Regions from separate parts of the Streptomyces sp. NPDC051567 genome, predicted to be linked through region 2. Evidence: riboswitches for the same ligand, from Rfam matches in the RefSeq annotation. Region 2 holds a riboswitch; each other region holds the start of a gene.
The links. Region 2 has a riboswitch for cobalamin ahead of metE (5-methyltetrahydropteroyltriglutamate--homocysteine S-methyltransferase). Riboswitches for the same ligand answer to the same signal wherever they lie in the genome.
Positions count from the first base shown of each region.

Region 1: it holds a riboswitch for cobalamin, as region 2 does, so the genes downstream of both, ACIA5F_RS06455 (ABC transporter substrate-binding protein) here and metE (5-methyltetrahydropteroyltriglutamate--homocysteine S-methyltransferase) in region 2, are expected to answer to the same signal.
Region 3: it holds a riboswitch for cobalamin, as region 2 does, so the genes downstream of both, ACIA5F_RS02805 (ribonucleoside-diphosphate reductase subunit alpha) here and metE (5-methyltetrahydropteroyltriglutamate--homocysteine S-methyltransferase) in region 2, are expected to answer to the same signal.
Region 4: it holds a riboswitch for cobalamin, as region 2 does, so the genes downstream of both, ACIA5F_RS16885 (energy-coupling factor ABC transporter permease) here and metE (5-methyltetrahydropteroyltriglutamate--homocysteine S-methyltransferase) in region 2, are expected to answer to the same signal.

Region 1 covers NZ_JBITDK010000004.1:103,609-111,121, reverse strand. Annotated here, with positions in the region: gene ACIA5F_RS06470 (sigma-70 family RNA polymerase sigma factor) at 1-1,356, opposite strand, end outside; gene ACIA5F_RS06465 (tetratricopeptide repeat protein) at 1,701-3,839, shown strand; gene ACIA5F_RS06460 (aldo/keto reductase) at 3,911-4,891, opposite strand; cobalamin riboswitch at 5,406-5,542, shown strand; gene ACIA5F_RS06455 (ABC transporter substrate-binding protein) at 5,578-6,567, shown strand; gene ACIA5F_RS06450 (FecCD family ABC transporter permease) at 6,564-7,513, shown strand, end outside.
Region 2 covers NZ_JBITDK010000004.1:248,855-256,367, forward strand. Annotated here, with positions in the region: gene ACIA5F_RS07050 (thioesterase II family protein) at 1-672, shown strand, start outside; gene ACIA5F_RS07055 (enoyl-CoA hydratase/isomerase family protein) at 774-1,844, opposite strand; partial or broken gene ACIA5F_RS07060 (acyl-CoA dehydrogenase family protein) at 1,841-1,984, opposite strand; cobalamin riboswitch at 2,126-2,352, shown strand; gene metE (5-methyltetrahydropteroyltriglutamate--homocysteine S-methyltransferase) at 2,543-4,864, shown strand; gene ACIA5F_RS07070 (cytochrome P450) at 5,320-6,588, shown strand; gene ACIA5F_RS07075 (BTAD domain-containing putative transcriptional regulator) at 6,617-7,513, opposite strand, start outside.
Region 3 covers NZ_JBITDK010000002.1:147,396-154,908, reverse strand. Annotated here, with positions in the region: gene ACIA5F_RS02825 (HD-GYP domain-containing protein) at 1-692, shown strand, start outside; gene ACIA5F_RS02820 (tetratricopeptide repeat protein) at 813-1,823, shown strand; gene def (peptide deformylase) at 1,896-2,528, shown strand; gene ACIA5F_RS02810 (ribonucleotide-diphosphate reductase subunit beta) at 2,790-3,812, opposite strand; gene ACIA5F_RS02805 (ribonucleoside-diphosphate reductase subunit alpha) at 3,812-6,199, opposite strand; cobalamin riboswitch at 6,363-6,496, opposite strand; gene ACIA5F_RS02800 (GNAT family N-acetyltransferase) at 6,538-7,041, opposite strand; gene ACIA5F_RS02795 (CstA-like transporter-associated (seleno)protein) at 7,166-7,354, opposite strand; gene ACIA5F_RS02790 (carbon starvation CstA family protein) at 7,453-7,513, opposite strand, start outside.
Region 4 covers NZ_JBITDK010000013.1:91,375-98,887, reverse strand. Annotated here, with positions in the region: gene ACIA5F_RS16920 (polysaccharide deacetylase family protein) at 1-344, shown strand, start outside; gene ACIA5F_RS16915 (YncE family protein) at 341-1,519, shown strand; gene ACIA5F_RS16910 (EF-hand domain-containing protein) at 1,715-1,927, shown strand; gene ACIA5F_RS16905 (PadR family transcriptional regulator) at 2,010-2,594, opposite strand; gene ACIA5F_RS16900 (ATP-binding cassette domain-containing protein) at 2,673-3,512, opposite strand; gene cbiQ (cobalt ECF transporter T component CbiQ) at 3,509-4,258, opposite strand; gene ACIA5F_RS16890 (energy-coupling factor ABC transporter substrate-binding protein) at 4,262-4,708, opposite strand; gene ACIA5F_RS16885 (energy-coupling factor ABC transporter permease) at 4,783-5,490, opposite strand; cobalamin riboswitch at 5,520-5,715, opposite strand; gene ACIA5F_RS16880 (L-serine ammonia-lyase) at 5,937-7,319, opposite strand.

The DNA of each region.
Region 1 (7,513 bases), 150 kb from region 2:
CGCCGGGGAGGCCGCCTGCTTCCGCGGAGCACCCGTACCCGTACCGGGACCCGCGGTGGCCTTGCCCGGGGTGGACGGGCCGGGCGGGGCGGAAGCCGGTACGGACGCGGAGGCCGGTACGGACGACGGGGCGGACGGCGAGGCCGGGGAAGAAGGGGACGGCGAGGGGCGATTCCCCGTGGAGCGCGTCGCCGAGAGCGCTCCCAGCGGCGAGGCCGCCACCGCGCCACCCGTCCCGGGGCCCCCGGAACCGGGGAGCGCGCCGAGGTGGAACAGGCCGCCCCCCACGGCGCACACCGCGACGACCGCGCCGCCGATCACCCGGCGCCGGGCGCGCCGCCGCCTGCGCGACGCGCCCCGGCCGCCCACCCCCGGCCCCCCGGCCCGCTCCCCGCCCGCGCGCCGGAGCGCGGCCCGCCCCGGACCGGGCCCGGCGGGAGCCGCCGCCCGCGCCGCGGCCCCGTCGGCGAAGGCCGGGCTCCCGCCGGTGAATCCGGCCGACGCGGGCCCGGCGGCCCCGCCCGCCGGGCCGCCCGCCGAGGCCGCGCCCGTGGGGGCGGGACCGGCCGCCGCCGCCGTCCGCGCCCCCGCCGGCAGGGCCGCCGAGACGGGCACCAGGGCCAGCCCGGCCAGCAGCCCCTCCGCCGGGACCAGAGCGCTCCACAGCCCGGAGCACCGTACGCACTCCCGCGCGTGCCGGGCGATCCGCTTGCGCCACAGGACCGAGGGGCCGCCGTCCCAGCCCGCCGTCAGCGCCCGCAGCTCCCCGCACGGCGGCCGCGCGTCCAGGGCCCGTTCCACCACCCGCGCCGCGTCCAGCCGGGCCTTCATCCGCTGCACCCGCACCGCGGTGTGCTGCGGCGACAGCTCCAGCGCCGCCGCCGTCTCCGCCCGGGTCAGCTCCCCGGTGCACTCCAGCCACCACAGCGACAGCAGCGCCCGGTCGTCGGGGTCCAGCCAGCGCGTGGCGCGGGCCGTCTCGCGCCGCTGCCCGGCCAGGCCCAGGCGGATGACGGTCAGGTCGACGAAGTCGGCGCCCGGGTCGGCGACGTCCCGCGCCCCCTCCGGAGCGACGCCGGAGCCGTCCCACCGGGGCTGCCGGTGCGCCCGTATCCGGTTCATCGCGATCGCCACCAGCCAGGACCGGAAACTCTCGTCCGCGCGCAGACCGCCCAGCCCGTCGAGTGCCCGCAGCATCGTCTCCTGCACCACGTCGTCCACGTCGCAGGAGCCGTTCAGGGCCCGCCCGACGATGTTGTAGACGAGCGGCAGGTGGGCGCCGACGAGTTCGTCCTGTGCGCGGGGGTCGCCCGCGCGGGCCGCTGCCACCAGAGCTGCGGTGTGCTGAGTACTCATGTGATGATCCCTGTTCGTACCGGCGGCCGATGATGCCCGATACCTGGGAGACCGTCGAGGGCGCCCCCGATAACACTTATCCGAAAACACTTTCCGAAGAACGATGATCCGGAAGGCGGTGCGGGGACCCGCCGCGACACCCGGCCGCACCGCTCTCCCCAGCGGCCGGCGCGGGGCCCGGCGCGCTCCGGGTCTGTCCGGTTCCGCAGGGGTGCCCGTACGGGCGCGCGGGGTGACAATGGGGGGCCACTCCGGGGCGTGTTGGGGGCGGCATGGCGACGTTGCTCTTGCGGGAATCCCGCCGTGCGCGGGGCCGGACCAGGGGGCCACTGGCGCCCGGACCGGTGACCGGCGCACTGCTGTCGGCCGCCCTGTGGGCCTGCGGGGTCGAGGCCACCGAGATCGGCACGGCGGTGGGCGTGGCCGGGGCGGTGGGCGTGGGCGTCGCCCTGCTCGTGACCGTCCTGCTCGTGACCGCCGTGCTCGTGACCGCCGCGGGGCTGTGCGCACCGGCCGGGACCGTGGCCGGACGGCTCCGGCGCGCACGGCCGGACGACGGACTGCTGCGCACCCCGGACGGGCGGATTCCGGTGCTCGGGCAGACGCACGGTCCCGGCCCGGCCGAGGGCCCGGACCCGCCACCCGCGTACATCGAACGGGACGCCGCACCCCGGCTCCGCGCGGCCCTGACCGGGGGCTCCCGGTTCGTCCTGGTCGTGGGGGAGCCCGGCGCGGGCCGCACCCGGCTCGCCTACGAGGTGACCCGTGCCCTCCACCCCCGGCACGCCTTCGTCCACCCGCTGACCCGGGCCGCCCTGCCCGGGGCGGTACGGGCCGCCGCGCGGCGGCGGCGCGCCGTCCTGTGGCTGGACGACCTGGAGGAACACCTCGGCGCGGACGGCCTGACGGAGGCCCGGCTGGCCGGGGCGCGCGCCGCCGTCGTGGTCGCCACCATGCGCGCCGAGGAGTACCGCCGTTACACCGCCCGTGAGGGCAGCCGGCTCACCGGCTCCGACGGGGACGTCTGGCGGGCCCAGCGCGACCTGCTCCGGCGCGCGGCCGTCGTCCACCTCGCCCGGCGCTGGTCACCGGAGGAACGCCGCCGGGCCGAGGCCCACCGGGAGGACCCGAGGATCGCCAGGGCCCTGCGCTCCGGCACCCGGTCCGGCACCCGGTCCGGAATCGCCGAACTCCTCGCCGAGGGGCCCCGGTCGCTGGCCGCCTGGGAGAGCGGCTGGGCCCCGGGCACGCACCCGCGCGGCGCGGCCGTGGTCGCCGCGGCCGTGGACTGCCGCCGGGCGGGGCTGCGCCGCCCGGTCCGCCGCGAGTGGCTGGGCGAACTCCACCCGCGCTACCTGTCCGGGCGCGGTGGCGCGGAGCTGCGCCCGGAACCCTTCGCGGAGGCGATGGACTGGGCGTGCGCGGCGGCGTACGCCCGGCCGGGGCTGCTGACCGGGGACCGTGCCTGCGGGTACACCGCCCTCGGTCACTTGCTCAACGCGCCGGGCCTCGCCCCGGTTCCCGACCACCTGTGGCGGTCCCTGCTGGCCCGGACGGACCCCGAGGACGCCTACGAGATGGGGCTCGCCGCCCACCGGGAAGGGCGGCTGGCCCGCGCCGCCGAGGCCCTCGCCCGGGCCCGGCGCTCCGGCCTGACCGGCGCGGAACTGCCGCTGGCCGTCGCGGTCGGCGACGCCGGACACCCGCGCCGGGCCGCCGCCGACCTCGCCGGGATCGCCCGGCGGCGCGAGGTCCGGCTCGGCCCCCACCACCCCGACACCCTCGCCGCCCGCCACCACCTCGCCTTCTTCACCGGTGAGGCGGGCAGCGCCCGGGCCGCCGCCGCCCGGTTCACCGCCCTGGCGGCCGATGCCGTGGCCGCGCTGGGACCCGGCCACCCCGACACCCTCGCCGCCCGCCACCAGTTGGCGTACTTCACCGGCCAGGCGGGCGACCGCCGGTCGGCCGCCCGGCAACTGGAGGCGCTGCTGAGCGACCGGCTCCGCCTCCAGGGCCCGTCCCACCCGCAGAGCCTGGCCGTCCGGCGCGGCCTGCTCTGGTTCCGGCCCGCGGACCCCGCCGACTCCACGGAGCTGGAGCGGCAGTTGGCCGGGCTGCTCGCGGACACCGAACGCGCGCTCGGCCCCGACGACCCGCACACCCTGGCGGTCCGTGGCAGCCGGGCCGCCCTCGTGGCGCGCACGGGCCGGGCCGCCGAGGCCGAACGGGCCTGGGCCGCTCTGGTGGCCGACCGGACCCGGGTCCTCGGCCCCGACCACCCGCACGTCGTCCACACCCGGCTGGAACGGGCCCGGGCCCTGGCCGCCGGGGGACGGCGCGCGGAAGCCGGCGCGCTGGCGGCCCGTGTCCTCGCCGAGGCCACGCCGTTCCTCGAACCGGGCCACCCCCACCTGCGCCTCGCCCGCGAACTCGACGCCGCGTTCCGGGCGCCCGACCCGGGGCCCGCCCGGCCCCGGCGGTGACGGCCGGACGGACGACCGGCCGGCCGGAGGGAAGCCGGGGGGCGGCCGGGGTCCGCCGGCGCGGCCACGCGCTACGGGGCCGCCGCCTCCCCGGCCGTGCTGCCCAGCAGGGCGATCTCCCGCGCCGACAGCCGTAGCGCACCGGCGGCGATGTTCTCGTCCAGGTGGTCCGGGTTCCCGGTGCCCGGGATCGCCAGGACGTGCGGTCCCCGGCTCAGCGTCCACGCGAGGCGCACCTGCGCCGTCGACACCCCGTGGGCCTCGGCCACGGCCCGCACCCGTGCCCCGTCCGGCGCGACCACGCCCGCGTCCTCGCCCGCGCCCGCGATGGCGTAGAAGGGGACGAAGGCGATCCGCTGCCGCGCGCACGCGTCCACGAAGGCGTGGTCCTCGGCCGGGGAACCGATCCCGTAAGGGTTCTGCACGCACACCACGGGCGCGATGGCCAGGGCCTCGGCGAGGTGGTCGGGCCGGGCGTTGGAGATTCCCAGGTGCCGGATCAGTCCGGCCGCGCGGAGTTCGGCCAGCGCCCCGAAGTGCTCGGCGACCGAACCGGTCGTCTCCCGGCGCGGGACGCGCAGGTTGACGACGTCCAGGTGGTCCCGGCCCAACTGGCGCAGGTTCTCCTCCACCTGCCCCCGCAACTGCCCCGGCCCGGCCCACCACCACTCCCCGGCTGGGTCGCGTCCCGGCCCGACCTTGGTGGTGATGACGAGCTCGTCGGCGTACGGGGCGAGGGCCCGGTTGATCAGTTCGTTGGCGGAGCGGAGGGCGGAGAAGTAGAACGCGGCGGTGTCGATGTGGTTCACGCCCCGCTCGACGGCCCGGCGCAGCAGGCCCGTCATCCGCTCGCGGTCGCTGGGCGAACCGTCGGCGCGACGGGTCAGCCGCATCGTGCCGAGGCCGATCCGGTTGACGGTCAGGTCGCCGAGCCGCCACGTACCCGCGACGGCCGCGGTGACCGGGGCGGTCCGGGCCGCCCGGGCGGCCGTCTTCGAGGCAGGGTCCGGGGGGAAGCCCGAGGGGAGGTCCGAGGCGAGGTCCGAGGTCATGGGGCACTCTCGCACGGACACCGGAGCACCCCGCAAGGTCTCCCACCGCTCCCCGGCCGTGCCGTGATCCCGCCCCCGTCGTCGGGTTCCCTCCACGGGGTCCGTCGGCTTCCGTCCGCGCGGCGGGTACCGCACGTGGCACCCGCCGCGCGGCGCGTACGTGGAGGACGCCGCCGGGCCGGGTCGTCTTCCGCGGCCCGGCGGCGCCGGTCGGTGGCCGCGCGGGCCGCGGTCGGCGAGGGGCGTCAACTCGTCGGCCGTGCGGTGCGTTTCGCGCGCGCGGCGGCGCAGGGCAGATCCCTCCGCGGACGCGGGAGGAACACACGGGAGCGCGTTCGCCGTGCGAACGGAAACTATTGGTCTGGACCACGATGGTCAAGTGGGCGGTCCGGGGACGGCTCGACGGAACCCGGGACTCCGGTGGACCCGGCCGGACCCCGCGGCGGCCCCGACGGCGACGACCACGGCGGCCCCGGCGGGCACCGACCCGGCCGCAGGCCGGTGACGTGCGGACATCTGGCAGACTGACCGCGTCAACCCAGGCGGTGCAGGACAGGAAACCGGTGCGATTCCGGTGCGGTCCCGCCACTGTGACCGGTACACCCTCGCGGGAACCGGGAGTCAGACACTGACGCACCGCCCCTTCCCTTCGACCGGGGACGTGGACTCCCCGGAGAGGCCACGCCATGTCGCGTTCCCGCGCCGCCCTGCGCGCGCTCGTCCCCGCCGCGCTCCTCATACCCCTGGCCGCCTGCGTCGCCTCACCCGCCCCGTCCGGCACGGCCGCGGGAGCGAGCGCCGCACCCGGGTTCCCGTACACCGTCACCAACTGCGGTGTGAGCAGCACCTACCAGGCCCCGCCCCGGCGCGCCGTCACCATGAACCAGCACGCCACCGAGATCCTGCTGGCCCTCGGCCTGGAGGACCGGATCGTCGGCTCCGCCTACCTCGACGACGCCGTGCTGCCCGCCTACCGGCCCGCCTACGACAAGATCAAGGTGCTGGCCAAGGAGTACCCCTCCAAGGAGATCCTGCTCGGCGCCGACCCGGACTTCGTGTACGGGGGCTACTCCAGCGCCTTCGACAAGGCACAGGGCCGCGACCGCGAAGGTCTCGCCAAGTCCGGCATCAACTCCCGGCTCAACGTGGAGTACTGCACCGGGGGCCGAGTCGGCCTCGACCAGCTCAAGACCGAGATCACCGAGGTCGCGCGGACCTTCGGCGTGCCCGAGCGCGGCGAGAAGCTCATCGGGGAGGAGCAGCGCCGGATCGACGCCGTGGCCGCCCGGGTCAAGGACAAGCCCCGGCCGTCCGTCTTCGTCTACGACTCCGGCGAGGCGTCCGCCTCCACCTCCGGCGGCACCGGCATCGGCAACGAGATCGTCTCGCTGGCGGGCGGGACGAACGTCTTCGCCGACCTCCAGGACACCTTCGGTGACGTGTCGTGGGAGAAGGTCATCGAGCGGGCCCCCGAGATCGTCCTCATCTACGACTACGGCGGCACCACCGTCGAAGCCAAGAAGCAGCGCCTGTTGAACGACCCGGCCCTCGCCCAGGTTCCCGCGATCAGGAACCAGCGGTTCGTCGTCCTGCCGCTGTCCTCGGCCGTCCTGGGAGTGCGCGTCGCCGACGCCGTCGAGTCCCTGGGCGGCCAGCTCCACCCCGCCGCCACGTGAGGCGGCACCACCGCACACCGGCCGTCCTCGTCCTGCTCGCCGCGGCGCTCGTCGCCTCCGCCGTCGCCGGCCTGGCCCTGGGGGCCGTACGGATCACCCCCGGCCAGGTGCTCGACATCGTCCTCGGTGGGCTGACGGGCGACCGGCCGACCGGTGCCTTCGCCTCCATCGTGTGGGACGTGCGCATGCCACGCGTCCTCCTCGGGGCGGTCGTCGGCGCCGGGCTCGCCGTCGCGGGCACCGTGCTGCAGGCCCTCGTCCGCAACCCGCTCGCGGACCCCTTCCTGCTCGGTGCCTCCTCCGGGGCCTCGACGGGAGCCGTCCTGGTGATCGTCTTCGGCTCGGGCACGGCAGCCGGGGCCGGGGCCGGGGCGGCGGGGGCCGCCGGGCTGCTCGGCGGGATGGGCGTGCCGTTCGCCGCGTTCGCCGGATCGGCGTTCGCCCTCGTCGCCGTCTATGCCATGGCCCGGCGCGGCGGCACCATGACCACCGGCCGGCTGATCCTCGCCGGGGTCGCCGTCCAGTACATCCTGTCCGCCCTGACCAGTCTGGTCCTGGTGCTCGCCGCCCACCCCGACCAGATCCGCACCGTCCTCTTCTGGACCCTCGGCGGTCTCGGCGGGGCCCGCTGGGGCGAACTGGCCCTGCCCTCCGTCGTGCTGCTCGCCGGTACGGGGCTGCTCCTCGCCCTCGCCCGGCCGCTCGACCTGCTCCTCGCCGGGGAGGAGGGGGCCCGGACCCTGGGCCTGGACACCGGGCGTTTCCGCGCCGTCGTCTTCGTCCTCACCTCCCTCGTCATCGGCGTGCTCGTCGCCTACAGCGGAGCGATCGGCTTCGTCGGGCTGATGGTCCCGCACGCCGCGCGGATGGCCGTCGGCGCCGGCCACCGGGCCCTGCTGCCGGTGGCCGCCCTGGGCGGGGCGCTCTTCCTGGTCCTGGCCGACCT
Region 2 (7,513 bases):
TCGGGGTGCGGCGCCAGCATGTACCGTCACTGGCCGTCGTCGGTCGACGGCGTCGAGATCTGTCCCGTGCAGCTGCCCGGCCGGGAGAACCGGATGCGCGAGCCCGCCTACGCCACCTACGAGGCGCTGGCCGACGACCTCTCCGAGGCGCTGCGGCCCTATCTGGACCGCCCCTACGCGCTGTTCGGGCACTGCGGTTCCGCGCTGGCGGCGTACGAGACGGCCGTGCGGCTGGTGGAGAAGGGCTGCCCCGCCCCCACCCAGGTGTTCGTCTCGGCCGAGGTGGCGCCGCAGGACGGCCCCTACGGCCGTTTCCTCGACATGAGCGACGACGAACTGGCCGTCGAGCTGCGCCGCCTCGTCGCGGAGCTGGGCGGCACCCTGGAGCCGAGCCTGCTCGCGCTCTACCTGGGTGTGCTGCGGGGCGACGTCGAGATGAACAAGCGGTACCACGTGGCCGATCCGGTGCGGCTGCCGTGTCCCGTGACCGCCATCGGGTGGACCGGGGACACCGGTGTCCCGGCGTCCCTCATGACCGGCTGGTCGGCGTGCGGGGAGACGACCTTCGCGCTGCTGGACGGCGGCCACTACCGCTTCGTCGAGGCGCCGGGTGAGCTGATGGCGGTGCTGACCGCGGACCTCCGTCGTCCCGGCCGGGCCCGCACCGCCTGACCCGGGCCCGGCCGGGGGCCCGGCGGAGCCTGCCGGACGGTCCGGCGGGCGGCGGGCGGGCTCCGGCCCCCCGGGTCAGGCGGTGCGCGCGGTGGTCCGGCTCACCGGGGCGCCTCCTGCGGGGCCTTGGCGGCCAGGGAGAGTTCCCGGTCGCCGAGCGGCGCGAAGTACCGGGCCACGTCCTCGTCCGTCACCTCCGCGAGGGTCGGGGGTGTCCAGCGGGGCGAGCGGTCCTTGTCGACGACCTGGGCGCGGATGCCCTCCACCAGGTCGGGTGAGGACAGGGCCGCGCAGGACACCCGGTACTCCTGTCCGAGCACCGCCTCCAGCGGCCCGAGCGCCGGTACCCGGCGCAGGGCGGCCAGGGTGACCTTCAGGGCGGTGGGCGACCTGGCGAGGATCGTCCCGGCCGCCTCCCGTGCGGCGGGCGCGCCGGTGCCGAGGAGCCGGTCCACGATCTCCTCGACCGTGTCGGCCCCGTAGCAGGGGTCGGCCCATTCGCGGAAGGCGTCCAGCGTCCCCGGCGGCGCCTCGCCGACGAACGCGGGGAGCACCTCGTCCACCGGCGCCGCCGCCAGGGCCGTGCGGAGTTCCGGCAGCCGGTCCGCCGGGACGAAGTGGTCGGCGAGCCCGCACAGCACGGCGTCCGCGGCCCCCACCGCCGTCCCGGTCAGCGCCAGATGGGTGCCGAGCCCGCCGGGGGCGAGCGCCAGCAGGTACGTGCCGCCCACGTCGGGTACGAAGCCGATCCCGGTCTCCGGCATGGCGACCCGGGACCGTTCGGTGACGATCCGTACCCCGCCGTGCGCCGAGACGCCGACCCCGCCGCCCATGACGATGCCGTCCATGAGGGCGACGTACGGTTTCGGGTAGCGGGCGATGCGGGCGTTGAGCCGGTACTCGTCCCGCCAGAACTCCGCCGAGGCGGCGCCGCCCGCGCGGGCGTCCTCGTGGATGGCCCGGATGTCGCCGCCCGCGCACAGGCCGCGTTCCCCGGCCCCGGTGATCAGGACGGCCTCGACCGCCGGGTCGTGTTCCCACGCGTCCAGGGCCCCGGCGATCCGGTGGACCATCTCGTGGGTGAGGGCGTTGAGGGCCCGGGGCCGGTTCAGGGTGATGACGCCGAGGCGGCCCTCGGCCCGGGTCAGGACGGGGGGTTCGTCGCCGGTCACCGGACGGCCCCGGGCAGGGAGCGGGCCACAAGGAGGCGCATGATCTCGTCGGTTCCTTCCAGGATCTGCCGGACCCGCAGGTCACGGACGCTCTTCTCGCTGCCGTACGCGGCCGGGCGGCCGCAACCGGCGTGGGGCTGCCGGAGGCCGGTGAACCGCTCCGCGGGCGGGCCGGACCGCTGCCGCTCCGGCTCCGACTCCGGCTCCGGCTCCGGCCCGTCCGTGTCCCCTCTCACGGTCCGGAATGTGAACAGTACTGTCCGAACGCGGGTGATCCCTCTACTCTGACGGGCACAGCTGGTTCGCCCCGTCCGCCAGGCGGGATGCGTCGTAAGAGGGAACCCGGTGGAAATCCGGGACTGCCCCGCAGCGGTGAGCGGGAACGACCGCCGTCATACGCACTGGGACCGGGAAACGGTCCTGGGAAGCGACGGCCAGTAGGTGTCCGCCGGGAGACCGGCCGGCGTGCCCGCGAGTCCGAAGACCTGCCCGCTGTCCGCGCACGGCCGATCGTGCGCGGATATCCCGGTGACCTCGTGGGCGGGTCGGAGGAAACCCCGGACGGAAGTCCGGGGCGACGCACATCAGGCGGACGACCGCGCCCCGCGCGCGGCAACGGTCCCGTCCGGTCTGCCTCCCCTTCGCGTCCTCGTCCCGTCCCCGGGATCTCCAGGACACATCTCGCGAAGGAGAGTTCCGTGACAGCGAAGTCCGCAGCCGCGGCAGTACGGGCCACCGTGTACGGCTACCCCCGCCAGGGACAGAACCGGGAACTGAAGAAGGCCGTCGAGGGTTACTGGAAGGGCCGCGTCACCGCCGACGCCCTCCGGGAGACCGCGGCGGAGCTGCGCCGGACGAACTGGCGGCAGCTCGCCGACGCGGGCATCACCGAGGTGCCGACCGGCGACTTCTCGTACTACGACCACGTGCTGGACACCAGTGTCATGGTCGGCGCCGTCCCCGCCCGGCACCGTGAGGCCCACGCCGCGGACGCGCTCGACGGCTACTTCGCCATGGCGCGCGGCACCCAGGACGTCGCGCCCCTGGAGATGACCAAGTGGTTCGACACCAACTACCACTACCTGGTCCCCGAACTCGGCCCCGGCACCGTCTTCACGGCCGACTCCTCCCGGCAGGTCGCCGAGCTGGAGGAAGCCCTCGCGCTCGGCCTCGACGCCCGGCCGGTCCTCGTCGGCCCGGTCACCTACCTGCTGCTGGCCAAGCCCGCTCCCGGGGTGGCCGCCGACTTCGAGCCGCTGACCCTGCTGGACCGTCTCCTGCCCGTGTACGCGGAGGTCCTCGCCGACCTGCGGGCCGCCGGCGCCGAGTGGGTGCAGCTCGACGAGCCCGCCCTGGTCCAGGACCGCACCCCGGCCGAACTGAACGCCGCCGCCCGCGCCTACCGCGACCTCGGCGCGCTCACCGACCGGCCCAAGCTGCTGGTCGCCTCCTACTTCGACCGCCTCGGCGAGGCCCTGTCCGTCCTGGCCAAGGCACCCGTCGACGGGCTCGCCCTCGACTTCACCGACCGGGCCGCCAAGAACCTCGACGACCTCGCCGCCGTCGGCGGACTGCGCGGCAAGCGCCTGGTCGCGGGCGTGGTCAACGGCCGCAACATCTGGATCAACGACTACGAGAAGTCCCTCGCCGTCCTCGGCACGCTGCTGGGCCTCGCCGGCCAGGTCGACGTGGCCGCCTCCTGCTCCCTGCTGCACGTCCCGCTGGACGCAGGCGCCGAACGCGACATCGACCCGCAGATCGCCCGCTGGCTCGCCTTCGCCCGGCAGAAGACGACCGAGATCGTCACCCTCGCCAAGGGCCTGGCCCGGGGCACCGACGCCATCACCGCCGAACTCGCCGCCAACCGGGCCGACCTGGCCTCCCGCGCCGGGTCCGCCCTCACCCGCGACCCGGCGGTACGGGCCCGTACCGCCGCGATCACCGACGCCGACGGCCGCCGCTCCCAGCCCTACGCCGAACGGACGCTCGCCCAGCGCGCCCACCTCGGCCTGCCCCTCCTGCCGACCACCACCATCGGTTCGTTCCCCCAGACGGCCGAGTTGCGGACCGCCCGCGCCGACCTGCGCGCCGGACGCCTCGACACCGCCGGGTACGAGGAGCGCGTCAAGGACGAGATCCGCGAGGTCCTCGCCTTCCAGGAGAAGGCGGGCATCGACGTCCTCGTCCACGGCGAGCCCGAACGCAACGACATGGTGCAGTACTTCGCCGAACAGCTCACCGGCTACCTCGCCACCCAGCACGGCTGGGTCCAGTCCTACGGCACCCGCTACGTCCGCCCGCCCGTCCTGGCCGGGGACATCTCCCGCCCCGAGCCGATGACGGTCCGCTGGACCTCCTACGCCCAGGCTCAGACCTCCAAGCCGGTCAAGGGCATGCTCACCGGCCCGGTCACCATGCTCGCCTGGTCCTTCGTCCGCGACGACCAGCCGCTCGGCGACACCGCCCGCCAGGTCGCCCTCGCCCTGCGCGACGAGGTCAACGACCTGGAGGCCGCGGGCACCTCCGTCATCCAGGTCGACGAACCCGCCCTCCGCGAGACCCTCCCGCTGCGCGCCGCCGACCACGCCGCATACCTGGACTGGGCCACCGAGTCCTTCCGCCTCACCGTCTCCGGGGTGCGGCCGGACACCCAGATCCACACCCACATGTGCTACGCCGAGTTCGGTGACATCGTCCAGGCCATCGACGACCTCGACGCGGACGTCATCAGCCTGGAGGCCGCCCGCTCCCACATGCAGGTCGCCACCGAACTGGCCGGGCACGGCTACCCGCGCGAGGCCGGGCCCGGGGTCTGGGACATCCACTCCCCGCGCGTGCCCAGCGCCCAGGAGGCTGCCGCCCTGCTCCGCAAGGGACTGGAGGCCATCCCGGCGGAACGCCTCTGGGTCAACCCCGACTGCGGCCTGAAGACCCGCGGCTGGCCCGAGACCAAGGCCTCCCTGGAGAACCTGGTCACCGCGGCCCGCGAGGTCCGCTCCGGCCTGACCCCGGACGCCTGACCGCACCGGCACGAGGAGCCGCCCCGGCCGCCGCGACCACCGGCGGCCCGGGCGGTGCCCGGGCACCCACCCCTCAAGGGACGTACCACCGCTGGGACTTGTCCCCGGAGCCGCAGCCGTAGCCGTAGCCGGAGAGGAGCTGCGGGGCCGAGGACCGGCACCCCCTGGGCCGAGCCCGTGGCCGCTCGTGCCGCAGGCGTTGCACTTGGCCCCCCGCAGCCGCGCCGCCGGAACCACCTGCGGCCGCCGCACGTTCCTCCCGGTTCCTCCCGCACCGTCGCTCGGCACAGGTTCGGCAAGGATGTGGCAAGCAGCCGCAAGCGGACGAAGAGTGGTCAACAGGTGGGTCCTGGGACGCTCCGGAACACAGGCACCGGGCTCGGATGCGTCGACGGCCGGCGAGGCCGTGATCCGCAGGCCGACGGCGTGTCCGACATCCATTCCGGAGTGCATTCATGACATCAGCCGCGAACGTCTTCGCCAAGGAACCGGATGAGCAGCCCCCGGGGGAAGCGGACGGAATCCCCGACTACCCCATGCCCAGGGCCGAAGGCTGCCCCTACGACCCGCCACCGGCTCTGCGCAGTGCGCGTCGCGCGTCCGCGATCTCCAAGGTACGCCTGTGGGACGGCACCACGCCGTGGCTGGTCACCGGCTACGCCGAACAGCGCGAGCTGCTGAGCGACAGCCGGATGAGCAGCGATGTCACGCTGCCCGGATTCCCGCACATCAGCGAGACGTTCAGGGCGCGCAGGACGACGCGCAAGCGGCGCAGCTTCATCAACTTCGACGACCCCGAACACGCCCGGCTCCGCCGCATGGTCACCGCCCCGTTCACCGCCCGGCGCGTCGAGGCGATGCGGCCCGGTATCCAGCGGATCGTCGACGCCGCGATCGACTCGATGACGGCGGGCCCGCGCCCGGCCGACCTGGTCCGGTCGCTCGCGCTGGCCGTGCCGTCGCTGGTGATCTGCGAACTGCTCGGCGTGCCGTACGAGGACCACGACTTCTTCCAGCGCAACAGCCGCGACCTGATCAACGGCGAGTCCGCGCCGCAGGTGGCCCTCGACGCCCAGCGCAACCTGCACGAGTACCTGAACCGGCTGGTCGCGGCGAAGGACGCGGACCCCGGTGACGACCTGCTGTCCGAGCTGGTCGTCCGTCAGGTCCGGTCCAACGCGCTCACCTGCGAGGACGTCGTCCTCACGAGCATGCTGCTGCTCATCGCGGGGCACGAGACCACCGCGAACATGATCGCGCTGGGCACCCTGGCCCTGCTCGACCACCCGGACCAGCTGGCGCTGCTCCGCGAGGGCGACGACCCCCTGGCCGTCGCCCTCGCCGTCGAGGAGCTCCTGCGGTACCTGACGGTGCTTCACACGGGGCGCGGGCGGGTCGCGCGGGAGGACGTGGAGGTCGCCGGGACGATCGTCCGCGCCGGTGACGGCGTGATCCTCGTGAACAGCATCGCCAACCGCGACGGGACGGCCTTCCCCGACCCCGACCGACTGGACGTGACACGGGACGCGCGGCGGCACCTGGCCTTCGGCTTCGGCGTGCACCAGTGCCTCGGCCAGGCGCTCGCCAGGGTCGAGCTCCAGGTCGTCTACGCCACCCTCCTGCGCCGGATGCCGAACCTGCGCCTGGCGGTGGACAGGGAGCGGGTCCCGTTCAAGAACGGCGGGCTGGTGTACGGGGTGTACGAGCTGCCGGTGACCTGGTGAGGGGATGGGGGGCGGCGGCGGGGGGCCGTCAGAGCCGGGCGAACAGCCCGTTGAAGGGCAGCCGAGGGGTGAGGAAGACGGTGGACCCCTGCCGCCCCACGGTGTCCCGCATCGCGGCGAGGGTGGCCGCGGCCCCGTCCCTGTCCCCCGCCCGGTACTGGGCGTCGGCCAGCAGTCCCAGATGCAGGGGGAAGTGGGAGAGGTGGGAGACCGACGGGCTGTGCACGGTCTCCCACAACTGCGCGAGGAGCTCCTCCGTGCCGCTGGGCCGTACCCTGCCCCACCCCCGGCAGACCCGGAGCCCGTGCGCCCAGTGCTCCATCCCGTGCCGCTCCGCCAGTTCCAGCCCCTCCCCTCCCGAGCGGACGGCCGTCTCCTGGTCGCCGTCGAGCGCCGCGACGAGCGCGTCGAGGTAGAGGGCCGTCGCCCGGTCCGGTGGCCCGCCCCTCCCGTGGGTGGCGGCCAGCGCCTCGGCCCGACGCGCCGAGACCGCCGCGCGGTCACCGGACATCCAGTGGGCGAGGGCGCTGTGCAGCCGCACGATGACGCGCGGATCACGCAGGATGCCCGGCGCCGGGTGGTAGGCGCACGCGTCGACGTGGCTGTCGGCGAGCCCCACCGCCGTGTCGAGGAGGACGCGCGCCTCGTCGGCCCGGCCCCGGGCGAGGCTCACCACCCCCTCGGCGCAGGCGGCGCCCACCAGGGCCACGGGGTCGCCCGTCTCCGCGCCGAGTTCGCTCAGCAGAGCGCTGTAGTACTGGGCCCGCGCGTACCGCGCCCTGACCAGGTGCCAGGCGGTCAGTCCCCACAGGGCGCAGGCCCGCTCGCGCGGGTCGGCGCCCTGGAGTGCCTCCGCCCGGCGGTACGCCGTCAGGGTGTCTCCGTGGCCGGGCCCGCAGGTGACGGACACGACGCTTCCCAGGTT
Region 3 (7,513 bases), on a different contig from region 2:
CCCAGACCGGGATCGGCTCGGCGATCTGCGCCACCGGGGCCGTGATGGCGCTCGGCGTGGCCGTCGCCGGGCTGTGGGCCCTGCCCGTCCTCAGCGTGCCCCTGCTGCTGACCCAGCTCTCCTTCCACCGGATCACCGCCATCCGCACGACCTACCGCCAGACCATCACCTCCCTGGCCCGCGCCACCGAGATCGCCGGCTGCACCCGGCCCGGCCACGCCCGCCGGGTCGCCGCCCTCAGCCGCGCGGTGGGCCGGGAGCTGGGCCTGTCGGAGCGGGAGCTGACCGTGGTGGAGTACGCGGCCCTGATGCACGACATCGGCCAGCTCTCCCTCGTCGACCCCGTCCCGGCCGGGGCCACCGCCGGGCTGCCCCCCGCCGAGGCCCGCCGGATCGCCGAGCTGGGCGGGGAGGTGGCCCGGCAGACCGGGGTGCCCGCCGAGGTCGCCGTGGTCGTGGAGCGGCAGGCGGACCCGTACCGGGAGCAGCCCTTCGCCGCCCGGATCGTGCGCGCGGTGAACGCGTACGACGACCTGGCGGGGGACTGCCGTCACCCGGGTGGCTCACTGGCCGCCCTGGAAAGGCTGCGCCTGGGCACCGGGCACGACTACCAGCCGGAAGTCGTGGAATCCCTGGCAAGGGTTCTGGCCAGGGGCGGACGCAGCGGAGTCGTTCCCGTTCCGCGTGGGTAACCCATGGGTAATGAGCGGCCGTCCGAGCGGGCATGGTTGGATGCCAGTAAGAGTGTCCGCAAGGCTGCACCGTTGTCCCCCGGCCACCGCCGGGAGGGTGCCCCCAGGCAGGCGGGAAACGTGAGGATCTTCGGGAAGGTACGGCATCGGCCCTCCGCCTCGTGGCGGCAGGCCACCGACCGCGCGTTCACGCTGATCGGTGACGGCCGGTACGAGGATGCGGGCGCGCTCCTGACCAGGGCCGCGGACCTGGAGCCCTGGCTCTCGGAGTCCTGGTTCAACCTGGCCCTGCTGCACAAGTTCCGGCACGACTGGGAACAGGCGCGGGCCGCCGGGCTGCGCGCCGTGGCCCTGCTGGACCGGGAGGCCGGCGCCCCGGACTGGTGGAACGTGGGCATCGCCGCGACCGCGCTCCAGGACTGGCCGCTGGCCCGCCGGGCCTGGCAGGCGTACGGGCTGAAGGTGCCCGGGGACCCGCACGGCGCGGGCTCCGGCGGCGGCAGGCACGGCGGCGAACCCGTCGGCATGGACCTCGGCAGCGCCGCCGTCCGGCTCTCGCCCGAGGGCGAGGCCGAGGTGGTCTGGGGCCGCAGGCTCGATCCGGCCCGGATGGAGGTCCTCTCGATCCCGCTGCCCTCCTCGGGGCGGCGCTGGGGCGAGGTCGTCCTGCACGACGGGGTCCCGCACGGCGAACGGATCACCGCGGCCGGGCCCTCCTACCCCGTCTTCGACGAGATCGAGCTGTGGGCGCCCTCGCCGGTGCCGACCTGGGTGGTGCTGCTGGAGGCGGCCACCGAGGAGGACCGGGACGCGCTGGAGCGGCTGGCCTCGGACGCGGGCTTCGCCGCCGAGGACTGGTCCTCCTCCGTCCGGCTGCTCTGCCGGACCTGCTCGGAGAGCGCCATGCAGAGCGACGAGGGCGAGGGCTGGCACCTGGACCCGCACGACCACAGCGAACCGGGACATCCCGGACCACTGGGGCACCGTACGGCCGGTTCCGGCCCGCTCTGGGTGCCCGAGCGCGAATGCGGGATCGCGGCGCCGGCCGGGCTGGTGCGCGGACTGCTCGACGGCTGGGTCGCGGACAGCCCGGACAGCCGCGAGTGGCGCGATCTCGAAGAAGTCTGCTGAACCGGGCCTTAGGCTGTACGGGCACATCGGTGGCCATCGGTGACTGGGACTTACGGAAGGCGTACGGCGGACATGGCGCAGCAGGAGAACGAGGTTGTCGAGGTGAACGACGGGTACGTCGTGGACACCGAGGACTGTGAGGCGCGCGAGCTCGCCCACCGCGAGCGCGGCACCGCCCGCCCGATCACGGTGGTCGGCAACCCGGTCCTGCACCGGGAGTGCAAGGACGTCACCGAGTTCGGCGACGAGCTGGCCCGGCTGATCGACGACATGTTCGCCAGCCAGAAGGCCGCCGAGGGCGTGGGCCTGGCCGCGAACCAGATCGGCGTGGACGCGAAGGTCTTCGTCTACGACTGCCCGGACGACGACGGCAACCGCCACACCGGTGTCGTGATCAACCCCAAGCTCGTCGAGCTCCCGGCCGGCGCGCGGGTGCTGGACGACTCGAACGAGGGCTGCCTGTCGGTCCCGACCGCCTACGCCGCGCTGGCCCGCCCGGACCACGCCGAGGTCGAGGGCCAGGACGCGCGGGGCAACCCGATCAAGGTGCGCGGCACCGGCTACTTCGCCCGCTGCCTCCAGCACGAGACCGACCACCTGTACGGGTACCTGTACATCGACCGGCTCTCGAAGCGGGACCGCAAGGACGCCCTGCGCCAGATGGAAGAGGGCACCCCGCGGTACGAGACCGTCCCCAACGCCTGACCCGCACGAGGTCCCGTACGAGGGCTCGTACGAGCACCCGCACGGCAAGCGCCCCCCGGCCCATCGGCCGGGGGGCGCTTCGGGTGCTGCGGGGCCCTAGTGCTGTGACCGGAAAGGTTCACCGGCCCTCGACGCCCGGCACGGCGCCTCGCCGCGTTGTCGGACCACGCAAGTACGTCCAGTACAAGCCGTGGCCCTCCGCCTTGCGATCCACCGCACCGGACGCCGCGGGCCTACCGGCAAACCTTTCCGGTCACAGCACTAGAAGTCCTCGTCCAGGTCGACCGTGCCCTCCACGGCGACCTGGTAGGCCGACGGGCGGCGCTCGAAGAAGTTGGTCAGCTCCTGGACGCCCTGGAGCTCCATGAACGAGAACGGGTTCTGCGAGCCGTACACCGGCGGGAAGCCGAGACGGACCAGACGCTGGTCCGCGACGCACTCCAGGTACTCGCGCATCGACTCGGTGTTCATGCCCGGCAGGCCGTCACCGCACAGGTCGCGGCCGAACTGGAGCTCCGCCTCGACGGCCTCCTTCAGCATGTCGACGACCTGCTGCTGGAGGGCGTCGTCGAAGAGCTCCGGCTCCTCCTTGCGGACCGTGTCCACGACCTCGAACGCGAAGTTCATGTGCATGGTCTCGTCACGGAAGACCCAGTTGGTGCCGGTGGCCAGGCCGTGCAGCAGACCGCGGGAGCGGAACCAGTACACGTAGGCGAAGGCGCCGTAGAAGAACAGGCCCTCGATGCAGGCGGCGAAGCAGATCAGGTTCAGCAGGAAGCGACGGCGGTCGGCCTGCGTCTCCAGCTGGTCCAGCTTCTCGACCTCGTTGATCCACTTGAAGCAGAACTGCGCCTTCTCGCGGATCGAGGGGATCTCCTCGACCGCGTCGAACGCGGCCGCGCGGTCGTCCGGGTCGGGAAGGTAGGTGTCGAGCAGCGTCAGGTAGAACTGGACGTGCACGGCCTCCTCGAAGAGCTGGCGGCTCAGGTAGAGCCGGGCCTCCGGGGAGTTGATGTGCTTGTACAGGGTCAGCACGAGGTTGTTCGAGACGATCGAGTCGCCCGTCGCGAAGAACGCGACGAGACGGCCGATCATGTGCTGCTCACCGGGCGTCAGCTTGGCGAGGTCGGCCACGTCCGAGTGGAGGTCGACCTCCTCCACGGTCCAGGTGTTCTTGATCGCGTCCCGGTAGCGCTCGTAGAAGTCCGGGTAGCGCATGGGACGCAGGGTCAGTTCGAAGCCCGGGTCGAGCAGGTTCTTCTTCTTGTTGTCAGTGGTGCTCATTACTGGCATGCCTCGCAGGACTCGGGGTTCTCAAGGGAGCAGGCGAGCGCCTCCGCGTCGGCGGCGGCCTGCGGGAGCACCGCGGGGGCGGCGGCCTGCGCGGCCCTGGCGATCTTCGTCGCCGGGCGCGAGCGCAGGTAGTAGGTCGTCTTCAGACCCATCTTCCAGGCGTACGCGTACATCGAGCTGAGCTTGCCGATGGTGGGCGTCTCCAGGAACAGGTTCAGCGACTGCGACTGGTCGAGGAACGGCGTACGGTCCGCCGCCATGTCGATCAGGCCGCGCTGCGGGATCTCCCACGCCGTGCGGTACAGCTCGCGCACCTCGGCCGGAATCCAGCCGAATCCCTGCACCGAGCCGCTGGCGTCGCGCAGCGCCTCGCGGGTCTGGGCGTCCCAGACGCCGAGCTGCTTCAGCTCGTTCACCAGGTAGGCGTTGACCTGGAGGAACTCACCGCTGAGCGTCTCGCGCTTGAAGAGGTTGGAGACCTGCGGCTCGATGCACTCGTACACACCGGCGATCGAGGCGATCGTCGCGGTCGGGGCGATGGCCAGCAGCAGCGAGTTGCGCATGCCGGTCGTGGCGATCCGGGTGCGCAGCGCGTCCCAGCGCTCCGGCCAGTTCAGCTCGACCTGGTAGTGGTCCGGGTGCAGGACGCCGCGGGCGGTACGGGTCTGCTCCCAGGCCGGGAGCGGGCCGCTGCGCTCGGCGAGGTCGCAGGACGCCTCGTAGGCGGCGAGCATGACGCGCTCGGAGAGCTTGGTCGACAGTGCCTTCGCCTCGGGGGAGTCGAAGGGCAGCCGCAGCTTGAAGAAGACGTCCTGGAGGCCCATCGCGCCCAGGCCCACCGGCCGCCAGCGGGAGTTGGAGCGCCCGGCCTGCTCGGTCGGGTAGAAGTTGATGTCCACGACGCGGTCGAGGAAGGTCACGGCGGTGCGGACGGTCTCGTCCAGCCGCTCCCAGTCGATCTCCCCGTCGACGACGAAGGCGCCCAGGTTGACCGAGCCGAGGTTGCAGACGGCGGTCTCGCCGTCGTTGGTGACCTCGATGATCTCGGTGCAGAGGTTGGAGGAGTGGACGACCGCGCCCGGCTCGGCGGTCTGGTTCGCCGTCCGGTTGGAGGCGTCCTTGAAGGTCATCCAGCCCTGGCCGGTCTGGGCGAGGGTGCGCATCATCCGGCCGTACAGGTCACGGGCGGGGATGGTCTTGCGGGCGAGCCCGTCGGCCTCGGCCTTGCGGTAGGCGGCGTCGAACTCGTCGCCCCACAGGTCGACCAGCTCGGGCACGTCGGCGGGGGAGAACAGCGACCAGTCGGCGTCGGAGTTCACGCGGCGCATGAACTCGTCCGGCACCCAGTGGGCCAGGTTCAGGTTGTGGGTGCGGCGCTGGTCCTCACCCGTGTTGTCGCGGAGCTCCAGGAACTCCTCGATGTCCGCGTGCCAGGTCTCCAGGTAGACGGCGGCGGCGCCCTTGCGACGGCCGCCCTGGTTCACGGCGGCGACGGAGGCGTCGAGGGTCTTCAGGAACGGCACGATGCCGTTGGAGTGCCCGTTGGTGCCACGGATCAGCGAGCCGCGGGCGCGGATGCGGGAGTACGAGAGACCGATGCCGCCGGCGTGCTTGGAGAGGCGGGCGACCTGGTGGTAGCGGTCGTAGATCGAGTCCAGCTCGTCCAGCGGGGAGTCCAGCAGGTAGCAGGAGGACATCTGCGGGTGCCGGGTGCCCGAGTTGAAGAGCGTGGGGGAGGACGGCAGGTAGTCGAGGCGGCTCATCAGCCGGTACAGCGAGGCCACTTCCTCGACGGCGCGGACGCTGTCGTCCTCCGCGAGACCGCAGGCCACGCGCAGCATGAAGAACTGCGGGGTCTCCACGACCTGGCGGGTGATCGGGTGGCGCAGCAGGTAGCGGCTGTGCAGGGTGCGCAGGCCGAAGAAGCCGAAGCGGTCGTCGGCGCCCTCGGCGAGCGTCAGCTCGACCAGCGAGTCCAGGCGGTTCGCGTGGGTCCGGACGAACTCCGCCGTGCGGTCGGCGATGAGCCCCTCGCGGTGGCCGACCTCGACGGAGGCGGAGAAGGAGGTGGCCCCCTGGCCGGCGGCCTCGTCGGCGACGGCCAGCGTCAGCAGCCGGGCGGCGAGCCGGGAGTACGCCGGGTCCTCCGAGATCAGACCGGCGGAGGCCTCGGTGGCCAGCCCGCGCAGCTCGGCCTCGTCCGCGACGGAGCTGCGCCCGCGCAGGGCGGCGGCGGCGACCCGGCCGGGGTCGGTGTCGGGGAGGTCGGCGGTCAGCTCGGTGAGGGTACGCAGCAGCGCGGCCCCGGGCCCCCCGGGCTCGGCCGAGGTCTCGGAGTGGGCGGACTCGGCGCGCGGTGCGGCAGGCGCGATGGTCACGGGGGGAGCTCTCCCTCGCTCGGCCCGGTCATCGGCGGGGCGGGGCGCGGGCAGGCGCACGCGGGCTCGCAGGTGCGCCGCCCCGAGGGGCGGTCCGTACGTGCGCCGCATGGCGTCCACCGGCCCAACCGCGAGGCCCGGACATATCGGCACCCGGTTCGGTCGAGCCGGGCGCGCTGTCGGCAGGTCCTCGGACTGCGGTTACACCAATGGGTGTACTTCATACCGTTGCGGGACAGTTCCGGATTCGCACCGGATTCCCCTGCGGCGACAGCAGCCATGAGCATACATGTGGGGGCGACCTCATGCGGTAGCCCCCACATGTTGTGTCGGCGTGGCTACAACTTCAACCGATAGGTGAGCAAGGTGATGCCGGGTACGGGGGCCCAGTCCCGCTCCGGGGTCCGGGTGAAACCGAGCCGTCCGTAGATCCGGTGGGCCCCGAGCATGGCCTCCTGGGTGGAGAGCACCAGGTGTGTGACCCCCTCCAGGGCCCGTGCGAGGTCCACGCAGACGCGCACCAGGGCCTCGCCCGCACCCCGCCCACGGGCCTCCCGGGCGACGGCCAGCATCCGGAACTCGGCCTCGCCCGGACCCGCGATGTCGGCCAGCGGGCTCCCGGGTGCGGCGAAGGTCACCCCGCCGAGGACCCGCCCGCCGTCCAGGGCGACGAGCACCCGCGCGTCCGGGTCCGCGGCCCGGCCGGCGACGGCGCGCAGCTCGCCGAGGTAGCCGTCGTCCTCGCCCGAGCGCAGCAGCCCGTCACCCAGGTACGCCCCCGCGGTGATCTCTCCCAGCTCTTCGTACTCGGCGGGCAGCGCCGCCCTGATCACTATGTCCATGCGGTGAGTGTTCCAGCCGCGGTGCGCGTGCCGGACGGGCCGCCGCCCCGGGCCGCCCCCGCCGGGTGCGCCGCAGGCCCCCGCCGGGTGCGGCGGGGGCCTGCGGCATGCCTGAGGACGTCGTTCAGCAGCAGCGGAAGCCCTCGCGGGGGTCCGCCTCGCGGGCGTCCGTGCGGGCGCGTTCGAAGGCCCGGCGGGTCAGGACCTGGGCCTGCGGGTCGTGGGAGCGCGTGTGGGCGACGTACCGGTCGTACGCGGCCTCGCCCGAGAACTCGCGGACGTAGAACCGGGCCGTCGCCAGCGCCCGGCGCACGCGTGCCGCCGTGCGCCCCTTCCCCGCGCCGCGCGGACGCCCGGCCCCGCGCGCGCTGACGGCCTCGCGCCCGCGCACGTCGTCGGTTCCGCGCCCGCTCATGACGCCGCGGGCTCCTTCACGCGCCCGCCGCCCGGTTCGAGACCCGCCGCGGCCAGC
Region 4 (7,513 bases), on a different contig from region 2:
ACGCCGAGATCACCGGCTGCGCCCAGCGGCTCAAGCGGCTCACCGGCTCCATCGGCACCTGGTTCCGGCCCTCCCAGACGCAGTACGCCACCCCGCTCGTCCAGGAACTGGCCGGGCGGGCGGGCTACCCGCACGTCCTCTCGTACGACGTGGACTCCCTCGACTTCACCTCGCCCGGCGCCGCGGCCGTCCTCCGCAACGTCACCGGGACGATCCGCGACGGATCGGTGGTGAGCCTGCACTTCGGCTACGCGGACACGGTCGCCGCGATGCCGCCCCTCCTCGAAGAACTCACGCGCCGCAAGCTGCGCGCGGTGACCACCACGGAGCTGCTGACCCCATGACGACCACCCGCCTTCCCCGGAAGGCCAGCGTGCTGCTGGCCGGTCTGGTCCTCGCCGCCCTGGCCGGCTGCGGATCGGCCGACAAGGGGCCCGCCGAGGCCCTCGGCTCCAAGGCCCCCGCCAAGGCCGTCCCGGCGGCCCCGCCGGGCCTGCCCGGAATGCCCCCGCTCCTCGACCCCCACGACGTGTACGCGGCCGACCGGCCGAACCAGCTCTCCCCGGTGGTCAAGAACTTCCCGTCCCGCGTCTACGTGCCGAACACCAGCTCCAACACGGTGTCCGTCATCGACCCGGCCACCTACAAGGTCATCGAGACCATCCCGGTCGGCAACCAGCCCCAGCACGTCGTCCCCTCCTGGGACATGAAGACCCTCTGGGTCAACAACAACCGGGGCCACACGCTCACCCCCATCGACCCGGCCACCGGCAAGGCCGGGGAACCCGTCGAGGTGCACGACCCGTACAACCTGTACTTCACGCCCAACGGCAAGTACGCGATCGTCATGGCCTCGATGGACAAGGAACTGGTCTTCCGCGACCCGCACACCATGAACCGGGTCAAGACCGTCCCCGTCAGCTGCTTCGGCGTCAACCACGCGGACTTCTCCGCCGACGGCCGGTACTTCATCGTGAGCTGCGAGTTCTCCGGCGAGCTGCTCAAGGTCGACACCGAGAAGATGGAGGTCGTCGGCCAGCAGGAACTGCCGTTCGAGGGCGCGATGCCGCAGGACGTCAAGGTCTCCCCGGACGGGAAGACCTTCTACGTCGCGGACATGATGGCCCACGGCATGTGGGTGCTCAACGGCGACCGGTTCGACACCCCCACCCTGCTGCTCACCGGCAAGGGCTGCCACGGCCTCTACGTCAGCCGCGACTCCAAGGAGATGTACGTCTCCAACCGGGGCGAGGGCAGCGTCTCCGTCTTCGACTTCAAGGCGAACCGCCTCACCAAGAAGTGGGAGCTGCCGGAAGGCGGCAGCCCCGACATGGGCGGGGTCTCCGCCGACGGCAAGGTGCTGTGGCTGTCGGGCCGCTACAACTCCGAGGTCTACGCGATCGACACCAGGTCGGGCGAGGAACTGGCCCGCATCCCGGTGGGCGACGGCCCGCACGGACTCGCCGTCTACCCGCAGCCCGGCCGCTACTCGCTCGGCCACACCGGCATCTTCCGCTGAACCCCGGCCGCTGAACCACGGCCGCGCGGTGTCCCGGGCCGCGCGGTGTCCCGGGGCCGCGCGGTGTCCCGGGATCATGGAGAACTCCCGGGACACCGCCCGGCCGTAAGGATCGCGTAGGGACCCGCAGGAGGGGCGGGAGGGACCGGCCGTTACCCTGAGCCGGTCAGCAAGCACCAAGAAGGGGTGGACCCAGTGGCGGACATCGATAACGCACGGACGACGTTCGGCAACTTCGACAAGAACGGCGACGGCTTCGTCACGGCCGACGAGTTCCGGGCGGCCATGGCCGCCATGGGCGACGGGTTCGTCACCGGCCCGGTCGCGGACGCCGTGATCGCCTCCAAGGACGCCAACGGCGACGGCCTGCTGAGCTTCGACGAGTTCTGGTCCTCCGTCAACAAGTAGCCCGCCCACGCCCCGCGCACGCCCTCCGCCCCCTGCCGGGCCGGAGGGCGCTGTCACGTCCGGGAACCCCGGCTCCGGGACCTCACTCCGGGACCCCGGCTGCGGGACCTCGCTCCGGAGCCGCCGGGACTTCCAGCACTTCCGGGACCTCGTCGAGCGCCTCCTCCAGCCAGCGCAGCCAGAACGTCTCCAGACCGATCCCCCCGTGCAGGACGAGCCGGCGCAGCCGGTCCTCCTCGGAGTCCCGGCCCGGCGGGAAGTCCTTCGCCTCGATCGCCTCGTACATCGCCAACTGCCCGCGGTGCAGCTCCAGATGGCGCCGCAACTCCCCGGCCAGGCCCTGCGCCCCCACCACCCCGGCCGCCCGGACCCGCAGCAGCAGGGGGTCCCGGATCGGCTTCGGGTCCTGGCTCCCGGCGACCCACCGCGCCAGCTCCGCACTGCCCTCCGGGAGCACCTCGTACTCCTTGCGCCGCCCCCGGACCGGGACCTGGCCGGGCAGCGCCCGGATCAGCCCGGCCTCCTCCAGCCGGCCCAGCTCGCGGTAGATCTGCTGGTGCGTCGCGGACCAGAAGTACCCGATCGACTTGTCGAACCGCCGGGTCAGCTCCAGCCCGGACGAGGGCTTTTCGAGGAGGGCGGTGAGGATGGCGTGCGGGAGCGACATGGCGCCATCCTAGGTTTGCGACCGCCCGGAGCGCCGGACCGGACCTGGCCCCGCGCCCGGACCGGCCCCGCGCCCCGGTCAGCCCCGGACCGGCCCCGGCTCCCAGGCGGCCAGCGCCTCGGGCACGCGCGGGCCCGGGGCGTCGGCGGCGAGCAGGCCCCGGGCGCGCAGGAACGCCGTCACCGCCGGGGACCACGCCTGGCGCAGCCCCGCCGAGGCCAGCAGCTCCGGGTCCGACAGCAGGGCCGGGGCCGGGCCCAGCCGGATGCCCGCCGGGGTGAGGACCGCCGCGTCGTCCGCCCACCGGACCGCCAGGTCCACGTCGTGCGTGGCCATCACCACCGTCGTCCCCCGCGCACGCAGACCCGCCAGGACGTCCAGCAGCCGCTCCTGCCCGTCCGGGTCCAGCCCGGCCGTCGGCTCGTCCAGGATCAGCACGCGCGGAGCCATCGCCACCGCGCCCGCGATCGCCGCGCGCTTGCGCTGGCCGTACGAGAGGAGGTGGGTCGGGCGGTCCCGCAGCGCCGTGATGTCCAGCGCGGCCAGCGCGTCACCGACCCGGGCCCGGACCTCCCCGGGCGCCAGCCCCAGGTTCATCGGCCCGAAGGAGACGTCCTGCTCCACCGAGGCCGCGAAGAGCTGGTCGTCCGGGTCCTGCACGACGAGCTGCACCGCCGTCCGCAGCCGGGTCAGACCGGCCCGGTCGTACGTCACCCGCACGCCGTCGAGCAGCAGCGCCCCGGAGCCCGGCCGCAGCCCCCCGCTCAGCAGCCGCATCAGCGTGGTCTTGCCACTGCCGTTGCGGCCCAGCAGGACCAGCGCCCGCTGCGGCGCGATCCCGAAATCCACGCCGGAGAGGACCTCGGGCCCGTCCTCGTACGCGTACCCCGCCCCCACCAGCTCCACCGACGGCCTCACAGGTACAGCTCCTTCAGGACGAGGGTCACGGTGACCAGGGAGATCAGCAGGGCGGCGGTCCCGGCCAGGAACCGCCAGGACAGCGCCGCCTGGGGGACGAGCACCCGCAGCGTGCCGTCGTAGCCGCGCCCGGCCAGGCCCTCCTGGAGCCGCGCCGCGCGGTCGAAGGCCCGGACGAAGGCGGTCGCGGCGAGCCCGGCCAGCGAACGCCACACCGCCGCCCGGCCCCTCTGGCCCAGCCGGGCCGCCTGGGCGCGGTGGACCTGGGCGAGGGAGTCGAGCAGCAGGAACCCGATCCGGTACATGACCAGGGCCACGTCCACCACCGGGGCCGGGACCCCGGCCCGCACCAGCCGGGGCAGCACGTCCGAGACGGGGGTGGTGAAGGCGAACAGCAGCAGGCCGAGCGAGGCCGACGAGGTGCGCAGCAGCAGCTCCGCCGCGCGGAGCGGACCGTCCGGGGCCGGTGAGACCGGCCCCGACGGGCCGCCCACCGCGAACAGCAGCGGCACCGCCCCCGTGACACAGAAGCCGAGCGGGATACGGAAGGCCCGCCACAGCTGCCGCCCGGCCACCTCGGCCGGGCCGAGGAGCAGGGCGAGCGTGGCGACGGCGACCAGCGGCCCGCCGGGCCAGGGCGGCAGGCAGACGGCCGTGACCGTCAGCCCGAGCCCCAGCAGCGCCTTCTCCAGCGGGTGGCGGTGGCGCCAGCGGCTGCTGTGCGCCGCCACGTCGATGGGCAGCACCGGCTACGGCTCCACCCGGGTGACGGGCCCCGGCGGCGGGCCGGGGTCCGGGCCGGGGGACGGCGCGGGGGCGGGGCCGGGGCCCGGTGCGGGGCCCCGGTCCGCGGCCTCCGGCCCGTCCGGCCGGTCCCCCCGGGCGGCGGCCGTCGCGGCGGCGGCGCCCTGGCGGCGGCCCGTACGGACCCCGAAGTAGTACGCGAGCAGGCCCGCGCCGAGCGCCGCCTGGAGGGCGAAGAGCGCGGACTCGACCTCCCCGGACGGAGGTTCGTACAGCGGGGTGAACCACGGCTCGTAGTCCGGGTCCAGTTCGGTGATGGCCGCCTCGGCCTGGGCGTCGGCGCCCGCGAACGGCTCCTCCTTGCCCTCGCCCATCCCCAGCGCGAGGGGGAGCACGGCCAGCGCCGCCACCAGGAGCAGCAGCAGAGTGTTGATCTTCGCGTGCCGGCTCATCGCCATCGTCCTCGTCCTCGTCCTCGTCCCCGCCCCTGTCCCTGGCCCTGTCCCTGCCTTCGTCCTCCGGCTCGTCACAGCGCCGCCTCCGGCCGGTTTCCGGGCGCGGCCTTGCCCCGGGTGAGCCGGGCGACGCCCAGCCGGACCAGGTCCGAGCGGCTCGACCGCATCAGCAGCCGCATCACGAGGACCGTCAGCAGCCCCTCGCTGACCGCGAGCGGGATCTGGGTGACGGCGAAGATCCCGCCGAACTTCGCGAGCGCGCCCGCGAAGCCGGTACCCGGGTCCGGGAAGGCCGCCGCGAGCTGGACGCTGGTGACGCAGTAGGTGACCAGGTCGGCGAAGAAGGCGCCGAAGAAGACGGTCACCATCAGCGGCGCCCCGGCCCTGCGCAGCAGCCGGTAGACCCCGTACCCCGCCCAGGGCCCGGCGATCGCCATCGAGAAGACGTTGGCGCCCAGCGTGGTCAGCCCGCCGTGGGCCAGCAGCAGCGCCTGGAAGAGCAGGGTGATCGTGCCGAGCACCGCCATGATCGGCGGACGGAAGAGGATGGCGCCGAGCCCGGTGCCGGTGGGGTGCGAGCAACTGCCCGTCACCGAAGGGATCTTCAGGGCGGACAGGACGAAAGTGAACGCTCCGGACGCCCCGAGCAGCAGCGTGCTCTCGGGATGCTCCTTCACCTCGCGGGTGAGGGCGCGGACCCCGTGGACGACGAAGGGAGCGGACGCGGCGCCCCAGGCGACCGCGTGCAAAGGGGGTAGGAACCCCTCGGCTATATGCATGAGTGGGGGAGACCTCTCCAGCACCTCGTGGATGGACGACGCGCCCTGGCCGGTCTCCTGGCTCACGGGTACTGATGCCCTGGCTCCGCCTTCCCGGGCCCGTGCGGTTCCCCGCGTGGTCCCAGTGGCTTCCCGCAGGAGTGGAGCCGGACTTCCCGATCACAGTGGCGAGGGCCGCACCGGTTTCCCACCGGTTTCCCGAACACCAAGGCCCGCTGACCTTAGTCCCGCCGCCGACGCCCCACAACCCGTCCGGGCAGCCCACCTGCGGTCCGTTCCCGCCGACGGCCACGGGAGCCCCCCCCTCGGACCCGGAGCGCCCCTTCGGACCCGGAGCGCCGCCGGGGCGGACAGTACGAGGCCCGCCGGACCGCTTCCCGCGAAGCGGCCCGCCGGGCCTCGTGTCCGTCCCCGCCTCCGCCGACGCGGGCGGGGCCGTGTCTACGTCAGCACTCGATGACGTTGACCGCGAGGCCGCCGCGGGCCGTCTCCTTGTACTTGACCTTCATGTCCGCGCCCGTCTCCTTCATGGTCTTGATGACCTTGTCGAGGGAGACCTTGTGGCTGCCGTCGCCGCGCAGCGCCATCCTGGCCGCCGTGACGGCCTTGACCGCCGCCATGCCGTTGCGCTCGATGCACGGGATCTGGACCAGGCCGCCGACCGGGTCGCAGGTCAGGCCCAGGTTGTGCTCCATGCCGATCTCGGCCGCGTTCTCGACCTGCTCCGGGGTGCCGCCCATGACCTCGGCGAGGGCGCCCGCCGCCATGGAGCAGGCGGAGCCCACCTCGCCCTGGCAGCCGACCTCGGCGCCCGAGATCGAGGCGTTCTCCTTGAAGAGCATGCCGATCGCGCCCGCCGCCAGGAGGAAGCGGACCACGCCGTCCTCGTCGGCGCCCGGCACGAAGTTCATGTAGTAGTGCAGGACGGCCGGCAGGACGCCCGCCGCGCCGTTGGTGGGGGCGGTCACGACCCGGCCGCCCGCCGCGTTCTCCTCGTTGACCGCCATCGCGTAGATCGTCGCCCACTCGCTGCGGTGCAGCAGCGGGTCGCCCTCGGCGCGCAGCTGGCGCGCCGTGGAGGCGGCCCGGCGCTTGACCCGCAGACCGCCCGGGAGGATGCCCTCGCGGGACATGCCGCGCGCGACGCAGGACTGCATGACGCGCCAGATCTCCAGCAGGCCCTCGCGGATCTCGTCCTCGGTGCGCCAGGTCTTCTCGTTCTCCAGCATCAGGGAGGAGATCGACAGGCCGGTCTCGTTCGCCAGGCGGAGCATCTCGTCACCGGAGCGGAAGGGGTACTTCAGCACGGTGTCGTCGAGCTTGATCCGGTCCTCGCCGACCGCGTCCTCGTCCACGACGAAGCCGCCGCCGACCGAGTAGTACGTCTTCTCCAGCAGCGGGGTGCCCGCCGTGTCGTAGGCGAAGAGGGTCATGCCGTTGGCGTGGTACGGCAGGGAGCGGCGGCGGTGCAGGATCAGCTGGTTCGGCTCGTCGAAGGCGATCTCGTGGCCCTCGCCTATCTCGGTGCCCAGCAGCCGCAGCCGGCCCGTCCGGCGGATGCGCTCGACCTCGGCGTCGGCGGTCTCCACGTCGACCGTGCGCGGGGAGTGGCCCTCCAGGCCCAGCAGCACCGCCTTGGGGGTGCCGTGGCCGTGGCCGGTCGCGCCGAGCGAGCCGAAGAGTTCGGCCCGTACGGACGCGGTCTGTGCGAGGACGCCGTCCTTCTTCAGCCGGGTCACGAACATCCGTGCCGCGCGCATCGGACCGACCGTGTGGGAGGAGGACGGGCCGATGCCGATGGAGAAGAGGTCGAAGACGGAGATGGCCACTGGCGGACTCCCTTGTCTGCTCGTGGGGTGGACGGGGCAGGATAGGTCGATTGTTCGGTTTTTGTCCGACAGGCGAGACTAACCCGTGAGGAAGGAGCCGGGCGCGAGCCCGTACGGGACGGCGCCGGAGCGGGGCTGTGGCCCCGGAGGAGGGGCGGGCGGACGAGGCCCCTGGGGTTCCTGGGGCTTCTATG